DNA from 2 places in the Paenibacillus sp. 4624 genome. Region 2 is predicted to be linked to the other one. Evidence: predicted binding sites of a transcription regulator. Region 2 holds the regulator's gene; the other holds the start of a gene.
What was found. The regulator Rex, encoded in region 2, represses fermentation and respiration genes when NADH is low (regulators of the CRP and FNR family bind a similar motif). The targets are predictions, from matches to a motif close to TTGTGAAATATTTCACAA.
Positions count from the first base shown of each region.

Region 1: ABIE27_RS13930 (cytochrome ubiquinol oxidase subunit I) is a predicted target of Rex. The motif match lies at 3,039-3,056, and genes of this name have one in related genera.

Region 1 is NZ_JBNDJR010000005.1:251,898-260,503, forward strand. Features, by position in the region: gene ABIE27_RS13910 (alkene reductase) at 1-372, shown strand, start outside; gene ABIE27_RS13915 (winged helix-turn-helix transcriptional regulator) at 364-705, opposite strand; gene ABIE27_RS13920 (DsbA family oxidoreductase) at 841-1,755, shown strand; gene ABIE27_RS13925 (GNAT family N-acetyltransferase) at 2,020-2,556, opposite strand; gene ABIE27_RS13930 (cytochrome ubiquinol oxidase subunit I) at 3,094-4,470, shown strand; gene ABIE27_RS13935 (cytochrome d ubiquinol oxidase subunit II) at 4,467-5,480, shown strand; gene cydD (thiol reductant ABC exporter subunit CydD) at 5,578-7,338, shown strand; gene cydC (thiol reductant ABC exporter subunit CydC) at 7,335-8,606, shown strand, end outside.
Region 2 is NZ_JBNDJR010000003.1:62,419-71,024, forward strand. Features, by position in the region: gene ABIE27_RS08025 (biotin--[acetyl-CoA-carboxylase] ligase) at 1-321, shown strand, start outside; gene panB (3-methyl-2-oxobutanoate hydroxymethyltransferase) at 674-1,546, shown strand; gene panC (pantoate--beta-alanine ligase) at 1,546-2,448, shown strand; gene panD (aspartate 1-decarboxylase) at 2,441-2,824, shown strand; gene ABIE27_RS08045 (tetratricopeptide repeat protein) at 2,941-3,561, shown strand; gene ABIE27_RS08050 (hypothetical protein) at 3,554-3,727, shown strand; gene dinG (ATP-dependent DNA helicase DinG) at 3,871-6,732, shown strand; gene ABIE27_RS08060 (redox-sensing transcriptional repressor Rex) at 6,951-7,607, shown strand; gene ABIE27_RS08065 (amidohydrolase) at 7,591-8,606, shown strand, end outside.

The DNA.
Region 1 (8,606 bases), on a different contig from region 2:
CGGTTTTCCGAAAAAAAAGATGATGATCCTTCTTATTCATGGGCCTCTAGAGTCGAGACTCTCCACGCCTATCTGGCGCTGTTTCGTGAAACGGGCATCACCATTCTGCACCCTTCAACCGAAAGTTATGCAAGTGTCTGGTTAGATGGACTCAACTTCCATCAGGCCATTCGGACACAATGGGAACACATCATGATCGGAGTAGGAAATCTTAGTCTGGAGACAGCAGAAGAGGCAATTAAGGGCAGTGTAATTGATCTGGCGGCTTTTGGCCGACCATTCATTGCCAACCCTGATCTGGTACACAAGTGGAAGTCAGGAATTCCGCTAACAGCATACGATAGCACCAGACACTTATCCGTTTTAATATGAATCCGAAGCTTGCTGCATATTTTTTTGACCCCATAACACCATCGATTCAATTAAAGGAACCAGTTCTTTGCCAGATAGTGTGAGTGAATATTCGACTCTTGGCGGAATTTCGTTATATTGCTCCCGATGCACGATTCCGTATTGAATCAAATCTTTCAAACAATTCGTTAACATCGTTGGTGTGATGCCGGGCAGCCTTCTTTTTAATTCGTTATATCGAATACTGTCATCTTCACTCAGGATCGCCAGAATCGGCAGATTCCACTTGCCGCCAATCACCTGAAAAGCATACGTAGCTGGACAGAGTTGATCAAAATTAAAATCATATTTCACGCGAAAACCTCCATTAGTATACTTTTTGATACTTAGTCAGAAAAAGAATCGTACTTGTTCTGTAGATTGTAGATATTATAATCATACTAACACAAAATTAATTCAATAGATAAGATCAAAAAGGATGGGATAATGATGAGTAATGAATCCATGATGTGTGATTTGGAAACGGGTGTATGTGGTGTAAGTGATGAAGAAGAAATGCAAGTGATTAATCTAATGGAGGAAGAGAAAAAAATAACACTTTATTATGCTACAGACCCCATATGCTCACACTGCTGGGCACTGGAACCTGTGTTGAATCGATTTGTAGAAGAGTACGGTCATTATTTTAATGTGGAGACTAAAATGGGTGGTTTGTTAGCAAGCTGGGAAGGGTTCTCCGATGGGGCAAATGGTATTCAGAAACCTGCTGATGTGGCAGGCCATTGGAGAGAAGTGGGCGAGCACTCACGGATGCCGATTGACGGTTCCGTTTGGCTTGAGAACCCAATCCAGTCTTCCTATCCGCCTTCTCGTGTGTTCAAAGTCATAGAGCGGATATATCCTGGGAAAGAACAAGCCTTTCTAAGAATTGCACGTGAAGCCGTATTTGCGATGAATCGAAATATTGGAGAAGATGCCGTGTTGATTGAGCTTGTGGATCAATTGGGTCTCAATGGAAAAGAAATCGTGCACAGCGCTGCTCAGCAATCTGCACAAGACATGTTAGAAGAAGATTTTGAGATGACCGCCCGGCTTGGCGTTCGAGGTTTCCCCTCCATTATTATTGTCAATCAAGAGCAACAGGGAATCAAAGTGGTAGGAGCTCGCGCATTGGAAACGTATGTTCAAGCACTACAACAGATTCTGGGTGAAACGCCGAGGCCGAAGAAGATTGCTGGATTGTCTCACAAAATGAAAGAAGGACATCTTCTGTTCTCCAAAGAAATTGAAGTACTGTATGACGTGGAGAAGGATGCTGTGGAGTCATTTGTACAATCTGAATTAGAAGAGGGCACCTATCAGGTACGGCATATCTTAAATGAATTCGCTGTTAAGCGCGTGTAACTGAACCAGGAAAAAGATAACAATATAATTAGTACATTTATCCATGTATTATTGCAAAATCTTCGAGGTCTGTATTCAAAAAAAGTCACATTAATACATGTGAATATGGGTTGATAATATATGTAGTGTATCCCTGATCTGAATCCACATAGTGAAGTAAATGTATTTTATTAGTTCACTTGCTCTAATCTGATATTAAGTAAAAGCAGCTACCTTGGATGGTAGCTGCTTTTTTTAGATGATATGTTTTAAACGGTAAGCTTCTTAAAAGAGGTTCTTGAAATAAACCAGATGATCCGTCCATTCCTCATGTTCATAGATAAAACCTTTGCGAATACATTCGAACTCCAGACCGACACTTTCAGCCAGCTTGATTGAGGACAGGTTATCCAGATTGATATGTGCTTCCAAACGGTGGAATTTTAAAGACTCGGCTGCAATACGGAGGACCTGACTTACTGCTTCTTTGCCGTATCCTTTTTTCCAGTGCTGATTGTGAATGGTGTACCCAAAGCTCGCCCACTGAAAAGGTTCTCTCGCCAAGGTGGCAATATCGATCATGCCCAAGTGAGTGCCGTCTTCTTTGCGGAAAACCCCAAAGACATATACTTTATCGTTAAGCGCCAGTTCCTGATGCCTTGCTACCAGACGCTCGAACCATTCTAATGTACATTCACTCATATCCATTTTTCCAGGATCGTGTCGATGCTGGGAGGGAGAACGGCTCTCGAATTCGTGAAGCCAGTTCTCGTAATCTTCATCTTGTAGTGGGCGGATCACGAGTCTTTCGGTCTCCGACATGTAATCAAATTTATCTTTAATACTACTCAATAGAACATCTCCTTACACTATGCAACGTTATCATCGTTATGAATCGTTATGAATTGCATGTCTCTCTGTCGGAGGACAGAATTAACTCCAGTGTAACACAGATCATTTCTAATGTTGGTTGGATAATGTCTCAAGGATTCACACGCAATAAATGTGCAATCACCCAATATCACGGCTATGCTCAATAATGCAATAGCCCTAAAGGGTGATTGTGCCTATTTTCACGAAGTTGTCAGAAAGAGTTGAGCCTTTCTTGAACGTTTATGAACAAGGGGGTATCAGTGATTGAATTGCTTAAAATTAAGGATATAATAATTTTGATTATTAGGTCTAAGCCAAAGATTAAGGGGTGGCGTAAATCTGGGAGTAGGGAACATCCAACCTTGGATAGCGTTCAAGTGTTACAGAATTAAATGCACTGGACATGTGGCAACCTATCCTTGTATTTTGGTTTGTGATTTTTTTCTCATAATGAATCGAATGGAATTTGAGAGGAGACAATGCAAAATGGCAGTCGATACTGTGTTATGGAGCAGACTCGTAACGGGTTTGACACTTGGATTTCACGTTATTTTTGCAACACTTGGCGTGGGTATACCTCTGATGATTGCGATTGCTGAATTTATCGGAATTCGGAAGAAAGACCCCCACTACATACTTATGGCAAAAAGATGGTCACGAGGTTTTGTCATTTCGGTGGCTGTGGGGGTGGTGACAGGTACAGCGATATCCCTGCAGCTGGCCTTGGTGTGGCCGAATTTCATGAAGCTGGCTGGTAATGTCATCGCATTGCCGCTATTTATGGAAGTGTTCGCCTTCTTTTTTGAAGCGATATTCCTCGGCATTTATCTCTATACATGGGATCGATTCAAAAACCCGTATATTCACTGGCTGCTTACGATCCCGGTTGTCGCCGGGGCAGGCATGTCAGCCGTTTTCATCACAACCGTGAACGGATTCATGAACCAACCGGAAGGATTTGTGATGCAGGCTGGTCAATTTACAGCGGTCAATCCCGTGCAAGCCATGCTGAATACAGCAACGTTCTCTAAAGTGTTCCATGTCTTAAGCTCGGCTTATCTGACAGGGGCGGCTTTGCTCGCCGGGATTGCGGCTCTGGCGATGTTGAAGAGAGGTGCATCTGCTTACCACAAGAAAGGCTTAAACCTGATGATGGCCGTGGTTCTGGTATTCAGTTTGCTGAACACCCTTGCCGGAGATGTATCTGCGAAGTTTTTGGCTGAACACCAACCGGAGAAGTTGGCCGCTGCAGAATGGCATTTTGAGACAGAGAGCGGCGCGGATTTGATCCTGCTTGGTTGGCTGAATGCAGAACATGAGATTATAGGTGCGTTGCATCTGCCCAAGTTGCTCAGCTTTCTGGCCTATGGAGATTTTAATGCTGAAGTCACCGGGCTGAACGAATTTCCACCCGATGAACAACCGCCACTGCTGGTGCATTATCTATTCGATTTGATGGCTGGCATCGGATTTGCTCTACTCGCGATCTCCAGCCTATATTTTCTGTTTGTGTTATGGAAGAAGCGTAATCCGCTGAACAAGTGGATGCTTGGCCTAGTTGCAATCAGCGCACCGCTTGCTTTCCTCGCTGTGGAGATGGGCTGGTTTTATGCCGAAATCGGACGACAGCCATGGATTATTCGGGGGTACATGCGTGTCGAAGAAGCCGCTACATCTTCTCCGAGTGTACGAATTTTATTTTTTGTTTTCTTGCTTTTGTATATCGTGCTTGGCGTGATCTGTGCTCTCGTGTTGAAACGCTTGTTCAATAACAATCCTGCTGAGCTTGAAATGGAACGATGGTTGCAGGCCAAACAAAATAAAACAGCAACAGTTGCGGAGAAAGGAGAGCCATCCCGATGAGTTATGAGTTGATTGGTATTTCAGTGCTCTGGCTGTTTCTGTACGGATATTTGATCGTTGCGTCAATCGATTTCGGAGCTGGATTTTTCGCCTTTTATGCACGCTTGACCAAGCAGGATCATCTGATCAATCGATTAATCTCTCGTTATCTATCGCCAGTATGGGAGATTACGAATGTATTTTTTGTCTTTTTCTATATCGGTATCGTTGGATTTTTCCCAGATACGGCCTCTTATTATGGCGCAGCCTTGATCGTTCCCGGAAGTATCGCCGTTATACTTCTAGCGATCCGTGGCTCGTTCTATGCCTTTGAAAATTACGGTTCCAAGAACAACATCGTGTACCTGTTTCTATATGGAGCAACGGGTTTGTTGATTCCGGCATCTTTGTCCGTAGCTCTGACTTTGTCCGAAGGTGGCTTTATCCTGAAGCAGGGGGAGACAGTTACACTGGATTACTGGGCTTTGTTCACCAATCCGTTATCCTGGAGCATCGTTGGACTGGCGATTGTCTCTGTATTGTTTATCAGTGGAACCTTTCTGACCTTCTACGCCTCACGGGCAGAAGATCAAGGTGCCTTGAAGCTCATGCGGAATTATTCCTTATTTTGGAGCACACCTACGATTATTTTAGCGCTGACTGCATTTATATATTTGGGTCAGCACAATGAACGCCATTTTCAAAATATGATGGATCTCTGGTGGCTTCTCGCTATATCCGTAGCCTTCTTCATGGTTGCCATGTGGTTGCTGTACAACGAACGCCGCTACGGACTTGCTTTTATTTGCATCATGCTACAGTTTTTCTGTGCCTTTTTTGCATATGGCATCGGTCAATATCCATACATCCTTGATCCGTACATCACGATTCAGAGCAGTGCCACCTCGCCAGCCATGGGTTTCGCACTGGTAGTCGTCTTTATCGGAGGACTATGCCTGCTCATTCCATCTCTGATTCTGGTGTTCAAACTGTTCCTGTTTGATGCGGATTATGTCAAAGGCAACAAATAAAAGGGAGGGTCATCCTGTGAAAAGGCAAAGGAAAGAGCGAACCAAACAGCAAGGAAAACAGTCAGGTCGGCAAAAATCGATTCTGATTCAACAGCAGATGTCTTCACTCCGAAAAAGCAGACTTCTCCTTATGGCCTTTTCACTGGCCCTTGGTGCAGCGATCATAAGCCAGGCTGTATTTATGGCAGAATCTGTACAGCGTATTTTTGTAGAAAAGGCAACCTTATCATCGATCATGCCGCTTCTCGGGTTATTACTCACCGTTATGGCTCTACGTACGCTGTTAACATACGGCAACGGGAAAGTTGGTTTGCATATGGCTGCACGTGCGAAAACAAATATGCGTGCCAAGGTGTTACAAAATCTGATTCAAGCTTCCATGTTCTCTGCATTGCAAGGGCAGACGGGAGGCAAGGTCAGCGTTGCCCTAGACGCCGTCGATGAGGCGGACAGCTATTTCAGTCAGTACATGCCGCGCATGATGGAAGCGTCGATTATTCCGATTGTGATTTTGGTAGTTGCCTTCACACTGCATGCCAACACAGGCTGGATTCTGTTGTGTACAGCACCGTTTATTCCATTGTTCATGATTCTCGTTGGTTTGCAGACCAAAAATAAATCCGAAGAAAAGTATGCACAGCTGGCGGAGTTTTCCGGTACGTTCCTCGACTCGCTGCAAGGTCTGGTGACATTGAAAATATTCGGACGGGTGAATCGTCAGCAACAGGAGATCGAACGCAGCAGTCTGGGTTATCGGGATAGCACGATGAGCATTTTGAAGATTGCTTTTACGAATACGTTTATGCTTGAAGCGATTGTCATGTTAAGTATCGGTATCGTTGCGTTAGAGCTTGCCATTCAGCTACTCGTGTATAAATCGATGACTTTTCATACCGCTTTTCTATTGCTGTTGCTCGTTCCGGAGTTCTACAGTTTGTTAAAAAATACAGGTACCGCCTTTCACAGCGGTCGAACAAGCATGGGCGCTATTCGTAAAGTGGAGCAACTAATTGGAGAAAGCGAACAACGAAGTGAGAATTCACAGCCCAAGAAAGATGAGGAGAATTCGTCACATCACCAATTTTTGCCTAGATCGTCGTCAACGAAGTCAGATATGCCGTCATTCATTGAATTAAAAAATGTCCGGTTTCATTATGCCCCAGGTTCGTTTGCACTTGAAACGGGACATGTATCGATAAAACCAGGAGAAAGGCTCGCCATTGTTGGTCCAAGCGGCTCAGGTAAAACAACCTTATTGAGCCTAATCTCCGGTTTGTTACATCCAACCTCGGGAGAAGTTTGTATTAACGGAAGACCGCTTGTACAAATAAACGAGGACGACTGGTTTAAACAGATCAGTTATATTACACAACATCCCTATATTTTTGCAGGCACATTAGCTGAAAATATAACTATAGGTTCAGGAAGGGATGAACCCCGTGCGGAGATAGAGAAAGCGGCTGAACGCGCAGGACTCACTTCACTTATTGCTCAATTGGATAAAGGGTTGGATACTCCTGTTGGGGAAGGAGGGCGTGGGCTTTCTGGGGGAGAAAAACAACGATTAGCTCTCGCTCGCGCTTTTCTGAAGAAGCCTGCCCTCATCCTGTTTGATGAACCTACAGTTGGACTCGACCTGCGTACCGAACAGATTTTGCAACGTTCTATCGCAGCATTGTCACAACAGGCCACCATCATTACGGTGGCACACAGGTTATATACGATTCAGCAAGCAGACCAGATTTGGTTCATGTCGGATGGTGTACTTGCAGATTCGGGAACACATCAGGAGCTGTTAGAACGAGTGCCTGTATATGCCGAGATGGTACAACTTCAGAGAACAGGAGGGATCGCATGAAAGAGTTAGCTGTTCTGTCCAAGGCAATGATGCAGGAACGCAAAGACATTTTGCTTTCTATATTATGCGGATTCATTGCTGGCACAGCAGGTGTAGCCCTTTTCTCCGCAAGCGGATATCTTATCTCGCAAACGGTATTTGCACCGCCACTGTACACCTTGATCGTTCTAACGTCGATGGTCAAACTGCTTGGATTCGTGCGTGCGGCTAGCCGTTATGGCGAGAGACTTGCCTCTCACCGGGCAACCTTTTCCATCCTCAGCCGTTTACGAACCTCATTTTTTGCCAAGCTTATTCCGGTTACGCCTGGAATTTTGAACAAAAACCGAAGCGGAGATCTGCTGGCACGTATTGTAGGTGATGTAGAGAGCTTGCAGCATTATTTTCTGCGTGTTGCTTATCCGCCTATTATGGTGGTGATGGTATTCCTGAGCACCGTCCTGTTTACAGCCGTTTTTTCATTCTGGATTGCGTGTTTACTCATCGTTGGTATGTTGATTACAGCCTTTGTTGTCCCAAACCTGGTGCTGATCGGTCAACGTAAGATCAACGAACATGTACGCCAGCACCGGGCGAAGCTATCTACAGAAGTTACCGAAGTATTGTATGGTTTCCGTGACTTGAAAGTATATGGACAATTGGCAGAGCGTGAGCGGCAGCTTCAGCAGGATTCGGCTGAACTCGCAACGCAGCAACAACGTGCCGCTAAACAATTGGTGCTGGGACAATCCATGCATGTTTTTGTCACCTATATGGTCACATGGGGTGTGCTGGTCATCAGTGCTTTTCTCATTGCAGACGGAGTCTTTGCCGGTGTGTATCTTGCGATGTTGATTCTGGCAACACAAACGATGTTTGAAGAATCCGCAGCAATGGCCGTGTTACCAGCGTATAAGTTGGACAGCGAGAATGCTGCGAAACGTTTGGCTGAAACCGTGCCTGATCAGCAGAACAAAGGATACGATGATCAATCTCATTCATCATCTAAAACCCATTTATCTCTGGAGGTCGATGCAGAAGGGGAAGCGGTAACCATTGAACTGTCTCATGTTTCTTTTCAATATGAAGGGGAGTGGAGATCTGCGCTAAATGACGTCTCACTCTACCTTGCACCTGGCTCCAAAACGGCGATTGTCGGGCCAAGTGGCTCTGGAAAATCTACCATTTTGGATTTACTTCTCAAGCTACGGACGCCTGCTGCTGGCAAAATAAAATTCAATGCCATCTCGGTGAATGAATGGAATGAAACAAACATATGGCAAAATACC
Region 2 (8,606 bases):
TACCCGAAAGATTTGCAACAGATTGCCACCTCTATTCAGATTGAAACAGGGCAAGCTATTGATCGGACGGGGCTGGCAGCCGCTATTTTGACGGAAATGGAACATCTTTATTTTTTATATCAAAAAGAGGGATTTGGAGTTATTTCTACACTCTGGGAAGCATTGTCCGTTTCGTTAAATCGACAGGTTACTGTTACGAATCCTCAAGGTGTAATTGAAGGAACTGCTGTAGGGCTGGACTATTCGGGAGCACTGGTGGTTGAGACGCAGGATGGGGCACGAGAACTGATCATATCTGGCGAAGTGACTTGGAAAAGCTGATGTTTTGTCGAATTTTCTTGGATCATCTCGAACATAATACGTGAACTTTGAGCAGAACTTTGGTATACTGTTTTCGTGAGGCGGTATCGGGCTGTAATGACCGAGCTGCACTCCGATGAGCAGTAACCTTTGTTCTGCTTGATGCGTTATACGCAGGCAAGTAGGACAGCATTAGCAAGGAAATAATGGAATAAGGACAATGTGTTGTTGGATTCTGCTCTGAGCCGAAGAGGACCGAGACAGAAGGGACGATCGCAAGTGACTCTTTTTTGACTTTTCGGGACTTTTTAGTGGAAAACTAAAAGGTTTTTTTGTTGCGTTTAATTGAAAAGGTGAGAGGGGCACAAGACAAATGGCAAACAAACAAGCATTAAACATCGTGAAAATGAAAAAATACAAGCAGGATGGCATTCCGCTTAGTATGATTACAGCTTATGACTATCCGACTGCTCTGCTCGCAGAAGAAGCCGGCATTGACATGATTTTGGTGGGCGACTCTTTGGGGAATGTTGTCCTTGGTTATAACTCAACTTTGCCAGTTACGATTGATGATATGGTCTATCACACTCGTTCGGTTGTGCGTGGTGCGGAACACACGTTTATCGTTGCAGATATGCCTTTTATGACGTATCACGGCAGCATCGATGAAACATTGAAAGGTGTTCGTCGATTGATGCAGGAAGGTCATGCCCAAGCGGTCAAAATGGAAGGCGGCGTTGAAATCGCGGAGACAGTCAAGGCTGTTGTGCAAGCAGGTGTGCCTGTACTCGGGCATATTGGATTGACACCACAATCGGTGAATCAGATCGGTGGTTACCGGATTCAAGGCAAGGATGCAACAGATGCCAAACGTCTGATGGATGAAGCCAAAGCGCTTGAAGCCGCAGGGGCCTTTGGCATCGTGCTCGAACTCGTGACGGAAGAAGTGGCCGAAGCAATCTCGAAAGAACTGTCGATCCCGACCATTGGCATTGGAGCAGGACGGGGATGTGACGGTCAAGTGCTCGTTTTCCATGATGTGGTTCAATATGCTTCACCATACACACCTAAACGATTTGTCAAAACCTATGGTGATGTAGGAAGTGTAATTCGCAGCAGTATTGAAACGTATGTAAAAGAAGTGAAGGATCGCTCCTTCCCGGCTGAAGAGCATGTCTTCAGTGCAGCAGATGGTGTGCTGGATGGATTGTATGGACAACGCAAAGAAAAGGTGGAAATTCGCTGATGAAAGTCATACGCACGATCACAGAGTTAAGACAGGAAATAAGCCTGATGCGAAAAAAACAAGCGATCCATTCCGAAGAAACGATCGTTGGACTGGTTCCCACCATGGGATACCTTCATCAAGGCCATGCCAGCCTGATGAAAGCAGCGAGAGAACAGAGCCACATCGTTGTTCTAAGCATCTTTGTTAACCCGATCCAGTTTGGCCCGAATGAAGACTTTGAAAGTTATCCGCGGGATGAACAACGTGACGTGGAAACGGCTCGTGCTCAAGGGGTAGATATCGTATTTATTCCCTCGGTGGATGAGATGTATCCACAGCCGACACAAACGACGATTGCTGTATCCGGGATTACAGAGCGCTTATGCGGGGCATCTCGGCCAGAGCATTTTAACGGGGTAACTACCGTAGTTTCGAAGCTGTTTAACATCGTGCAACCGCAAAAAGCTTTTTTTGGTATGAAGGATGCCCAGCAGGTGGCCGTTATTGAACAAATGGTACATGATCTGAATATGCCAGTGGACATTATCCCTTGTCCGATCGTTCGTGAGCAGGACGGTTTGGCGCTCAGCTCCCGTAATGTCTATTTGAGCACAGAGCTGCGTCAGGAAGCTTTGGTCCTGTCTCAGGCACTCCGTGCCGCACAGGAATCGGTTCAAGTCGGGACAACTGTTACAGCGGAGGACATTCGCCGTCTGCTTCGTGAACATATTGGCAAATCTGCGCATGCTGTCATTGATTATGCCGAGATTCAGGCTTTTCCAAGTCTGGAGCCTCTTGCAGACCAAGAGGAATTGAAGGCGTATGATGATCTGCTGATTGCACTGGCTGTGAAATTTGGGAAAACAAGATTGATTGATAATATACGTATTCAAAAAATGGAGGTGCTGTCCCATGTTTAGAACTCTAATGAAATCCAAGATTCACCGTGCTACGGTAACGGAAGCCAACTTGAATTATGTGGGCAGCATTACCATTGATGAAGATCTTATGGAAACTTCGGATTTAATGGAAAACGAAAAAGTGCAAATTGTGAACAACAACAACGGAGCAAGGCTTGAAACCTACGTTATTCCTGGGCCTAGGGGCAGTGGCGTCATTTGTCTGAATGGTGCCGCCGCTCGTCTTGTACAGCCTGGAGATACAGTCATTATCATTTCTTATGCCATGATGTCTCAGGAAGAAGCGAACACGCATAAACCTACCGTGGTGTTTGTGGACGGTCAGAACAAACCGGTTCAGACGATGAAGAAAGAGGTTCACGCCACGATCTTGTAATCGGCTGGGAAGGAGAATGAAATCAGCCCATCCAGCAAAAAATGAGTACAGGTCACTGCACTAATTCATTTTCCAAGGGTGGGGATGCATCGATGTTCCAGCATGTTTTCGCCGAAATGAACGACATGTTAGATGAAATTATCAAGAGCTATCCTTCCGCTGAAGGTCTGGACAAACAGGAGTTATTACAGAAATGGAATTTGCTCAAACGAATGAGTGACGGGATGCTGGATGAATGGCTGATGTTTGAAGAAAAGATGAGTCAGATTCGGGAAAGAGAGCTGGACAAACCAGCTTCTCTTGAGCCGGAGCAGGAAGCAGTGACAGCTTTGCCTGAACTTCATCTGGAATGCTTCAGCCGGGGCCAAGGATATTTTAAGTTGCAGATGTACCCGCAGGCTATTGATCAATTCTTACGGGTGGTGAACGATTACCCGGATAGTGCCTTAACCCGTTTTTATCTGGCACTCGCACACTTAAGCCTGGAGCAGATTTATGAGTCTGAAACCCATTTACAACAAATTATGCTACTTAAGGGATCGGCAAGACTCAAAGGCCTTGTATGTAACGCGCTGGGCTGTATTCAGGCGAAGCTTTCCAATCCAGAAGCAGCATGCTCCCTGTTTGCCCAGGCCCTTCAGTATGACCCGACGTTGACCGAACCTCTGTATAACATGGAAGTTTGCAGACTGAACAGAGGTAAACTGCAATATGCAAACCAGCTAGGGTGTGTTTGAAAACACTGAAGGAAGCCAATTTTGCCGAATTTTCGTTCCAAGGCAGGAAGTTTACCGCAGGCGTGCCGCGGCACGCCAAGGGGAAAGTGACGCAGCAGGGGGCGAAAAGGCGGTAAATGATGCATTTCAGTCGGCTTCAAGACACGCCCTGACTGCCCTGAATTGAAAAGAACATTTGGCAACAAAAGAACGGTGTTTCCTCCTTTGGCATAGCGGTGGAAACACCGCTTTTTTGTCAGTTAATTTTCAAATGTCCTTTTTTTTGCTATGCTGTAACATAGACTGGAATGGAAGGGATCGTATATTGCAATGAAATTTGCCGTTTTGGATTTCGAAACAACCGGCACGCAGTCCGACGGTGAGATCATACAGGCCGGACTTGCCATTATAGACCATGACTTCAGCATAACTCAAATATATAGTTCTTATGTAAATCCGGGTGTTCCCATTCCACCATTTATTACAGGGTTAACCGGAATTACAGAAGAAGATGTCGCGGATGCTCCATCTCTTGAAGAGATGATGATGGAGATGGTACCGCTTCTTGACGATGTGGTTTTGGTGGGCCATAACGTTGCATTTGATTTTTATTTTTTACAGAATGCGCTTGATCGATGTGGATATTTACCGTTTACAGGTCGAATTCTGGATACGATTGATTTTTTGAAAATTACATTTCCGTCGCTGGGTTCATACCAGCTTGGTTATGTATCAGCCGAATTTGGATTTGAACATGACCGGCCCCATCAGGCCGACAGTGATGCACTCGCAACAGCTCATGTTCTGCTTAAATGTCTCGATGAACTTAGGGAGCTGCCATTAATTACAATTCAGCGTCTTAGCGATCTGTTTGCACCAGAGGACAGTGATCTGGGCTGGTTTTTCGACGGACTACGTGCGGAGAAGGAAGCAGAACCGATTCAAGACCTGGATGGTCATACGTATTACCGTCAGCTGGCACTTAACGTCAGTGACTGGACGGAAATTGGAGCGCCTCGTGATGAAAGAGAAGCGAACCCTCTGGAGGGCGTGACCTTTGATCAGTTCTTGGATCAGGTGAGAGCGAACCTGAAAGAGACACTGGATCATTATGAAGAGCGTGAAGCACAGACACAGATGTTTGGCAGTGTACGGCAGGCGCTGGACGAAGAGAAACATCTTCTGCTGGAAGCCGGAACGGGAACAGGGAAATCCCTGGGATACTTGTTGCCTGCTATTTATGAAAGTGTAAAACAAGAGCAGAAGGTGATGGTAAGCACTCACACCATTAACTTGCAAGAACAACTGCGTGAACGGGATATTCCGATGCTGACGCAGGTGGTGCCTTTTCCATTCAAAGCTTCCGTGTTCAAGGGGAGAGGCCACTATCTCTGTCTACGCAAATTCGAACACAAAATCAACAAACGTGAGTTTGCTACTCCGAAAGAGGACTACTTCACGGCAGCACAAATGATTGTGTGGCTTACCCAAACCGAAACGGGTGACGATGAAGAATTGAACCTCAGTGCACGCGGAGGAGATTTCTGGGAAACGGTGCAGAGCGAGTCCGAGTCTTGTCTCGGTAGATCCTGTCCGTGGTTCCGCAAGTGCTTCTATCATCGTGCGAAACATGAGGCAGGACTTTCTGACATCGTGATCACCAATCACTCGAAGCTATTTACAGACGTGAAAGCTGCTCATCAGCTGTTGCCAGCTTACGAAAGCCTGGTCATTGATGAGGCGCATCATCTTGAAGATGTAGCGGGTAAACATTTGGGGCTTCACATGAAGTATTTTACGCTTGTACACACACTGACCCGTTTGTTTAAAGATAGTCGTAATGGTCAGCTTCCGATGCTTCGCTCTCAATTGTCAGGGCACGAAAACGGTGTACAGTGGGGTTCGATGGTGGATCAGATGTTTCCCCTCGCCGTTGAAGTGAAGGAAATGTGGGATCGTCTAAGCGATGCTTTGTTTGGTCTTCTGCCTGAACGGAGTGATGCTTCTCCAGGGGAGACTGGACAGTTCTCATTACGGCTTAAAGCGTCCCAGAAGCCTGCCAAGTGGCAAGAGTTGCAGGATTTGGAGAACCAGATCTATGTGACATTAGGTGATTTGGTGCGCAAGGGTGACAAACTACTGCTCGAAGTAAAAGAAGATCAGGATGATTACCAGTCCGACAGTCTGATTACAGATATCACCGGGCTTTTGAAAGATCTGACAACGATGAAGGAAAATTTAAGATTTTTCATGCGTATGGATGATGCCAAGACCGTGTACTGGATGGAGGCCAGCGGACAGTTCCGTAGTAAGTCACTCCAGTTATACGCTGTTCCGGTGGATGTGAGTGCGCAATTGAAAGAGATGTTTTTCGATAAAAAGAAAAGCGTTGTACTTACATCGGCTACGTTATCGGTGGATAAGTCATTCCAGTTCATGATTGAGCAGCTGGGCCTGCAGGAAGCTGCCGACAATAATCGGCTTCTAACTTCTATGCTGCCTTCTCCATTTAATTATCGGGAACAAGCTTTGTTAGTTATTCCGCGGGATTTCCCGAGTTTGAAGGGGAGTGTAGGTGACGCACACTTTGTACAGATGCTGGTGCATTCTCTTGCCCAGACGGCGATAGCAACCCAAGGACGTATGATGGTACTGTTTACCTCTTACAAAATGCTTCGACAAGTCTACGAGCCGCTGAAAGAAGCTTTGTCCGGGAATGACATCTCGCTGCTGGGGCAGGGTGTTGACAGCGGGAATCGTTCGAAGCTGACCCGACGCTTCCAGGATGCCAAAGCAGCAGTCCTGCTGGGTACGAGCAGTTTCTGGGAAGGCGTAGATATTCCAGGTGAAGCGCTGACCTGTCTTGCGATTGTAAGACTGCCTTTCCAGCCCCCTAACCATCCGCTTCTGGAAGCGAAGAGTGAACTGTTGCAAGAGCAAAAGAAAAATCCATTTATGAAGCTGTCTGTGCCGCAGGCAGTCATTCGCTTTAAGCAGGGGTTCGGCCGACTCGTTCGGACGGGCAAAGATCGCGGGATCGTCATTGTGTATGATACACGAGTGATTGAAGCTTATTACGGCAAGTACTTCCTGTATTCGTTACCGGGACCAAAGATGGAGCATATGCTCACAGAACAGATGGTTCCCCGTATTGCTGAATGGTTGGATCGACCTGCGGAAAATCAAAAATAATTACGATGTACGGCTATAACATTGCATTGTACTTCAACATGGCGTTAAACTTTGGAAAAGACTTCACAAAGTTAGAACAGGGCAGCGCTTATATGAACTTATATTCCTATTAATTCGGGCATTCTGTATGAGGACATGATGCAAGGATCTTGCATGTATACAGAATGCTCATCTTTTCAATATTTATTTAATCGTGGCGATGGTAAGGGGGAGCAAGGATGAAATCGGATAAAATATCAGAAGCGGTAGTACGGCGTCTGCCTGTATATTTGCGTTATTTAAACGAGTTGGTTCAACGTGAGGTGACAACGGTTTCCTCGCAGGAACTGGGACAGCGACTGGATCTGAATCCAGCTCAAATTCGTAAAGATTTAGCGTATTTCGGTGATTTTGGTCGTAAAGGAATCGGGTATGATGTGTCTTACCTGATTGAAAAGATTCGGCACATTTTGAAAATCGATCAGCAAATTAATGTGGCTCTGGTGGGAGCCGGTAATCTCGGACATGCTTTATCGAATTATAATGCTTATTTGAAGGACAATATGAAAATTGTCGCTATTTTTGATGCCTTTGGGCCGAAGATCGGCAGTAAAATTAATAGCCTGACCGTACAACCGATGGAAGAACTTACCGAAGCGGTTCAGAAAGACAACATTCGTATCGGTATCATCACGGTGCCGGACACCGAAGCTCAGAACGTTGCCGATCAACTGATTGAATCGGGCATTGAGGCGATTCTGAATTTTGCGCCAACGATTCTAAAGACGCCTTCACATGTTCGCATTCATCATGCAGACTTTACAACGGATTTGCTCAGTTTGGCTTATTATTTGGAGAATGGGAAGGAAGATGAGCTTGATGACAACAACGAATAAATGGGTAATCCACCATGGTAAATTTGCTGTAAACGAAGGTGCAGATTGGACTGTGGTTCAAGGATATATGGTCGTTGAGAATGATAAGATTGTTCATATTGGTGAGACGCTGCCGGATGGTGACGAGAACCTGCCTAAAGTGGATGGAAAAGGTATGCTCTTCCTGCCGGGTCTGATCAATACGCATGGTCATGCAGCGATGTCTCTGCTTCGGGGTCATGGTGATGATCTGGCACTGCAAGTGTGGCTACAAGAAAAAATGTGGCCAATGGAAGCCAAAATGACTTCTGAGGACGTGTATTGGGGAGCATCCCTTTCGGTGCTTGAGATGTTAAAAGGCGGAACAACAGCTTTCCTGGACATGTATGACCACATGGATCAGGTGGCAAAAGTGGTTGAACAGTCAGGGGCTAGAGCTGCGCTGGCTCGTGGTGTCATTGGACTGTGCTCTGAAGAAGAGCAGATGCGAAAGCTCGAAGAGTCCGCTGCATTTGCGCGTGAATGGAATGGACAGGCGGATGGACGCATCACAACCGTAATCTCTCCGCACGCACCTTACACATGCCCTCCAGATTACATAGAGAAACTTGTTCAGGTTGCGCATGATTTAAACCTGCCTCTTCACACCCACATGTCAGAGACATTGCGTGAAGTGGAGCAGAATGTAACAGATTACGGCTTACGTCCAGTGGCCCATTTGGAGAAGCACGGCTTCTTCTCACGTCCTTCACTTGTAGCACATGCGGTGCATCTGAACGATGAAGAGATTGAGATTTTGGCGCGTCATGATGTGGCTGTATCTCATAATCCAGGCAGTAATTTGAAGCTCGCATCGGGTGTTGCCCGTGTTCCTGCCTTGTTAAAAGCAGGTGTAACTGTATCGCTGGGAACAGACGGACCGGCAAGCAATAACAATCTGGATATGTTTGAGGAAATGAGACTTGCAGCTTTGATCCATAAAGGCGTATCCGGTGACCCAACCGCTGTACCTGCTGGTGA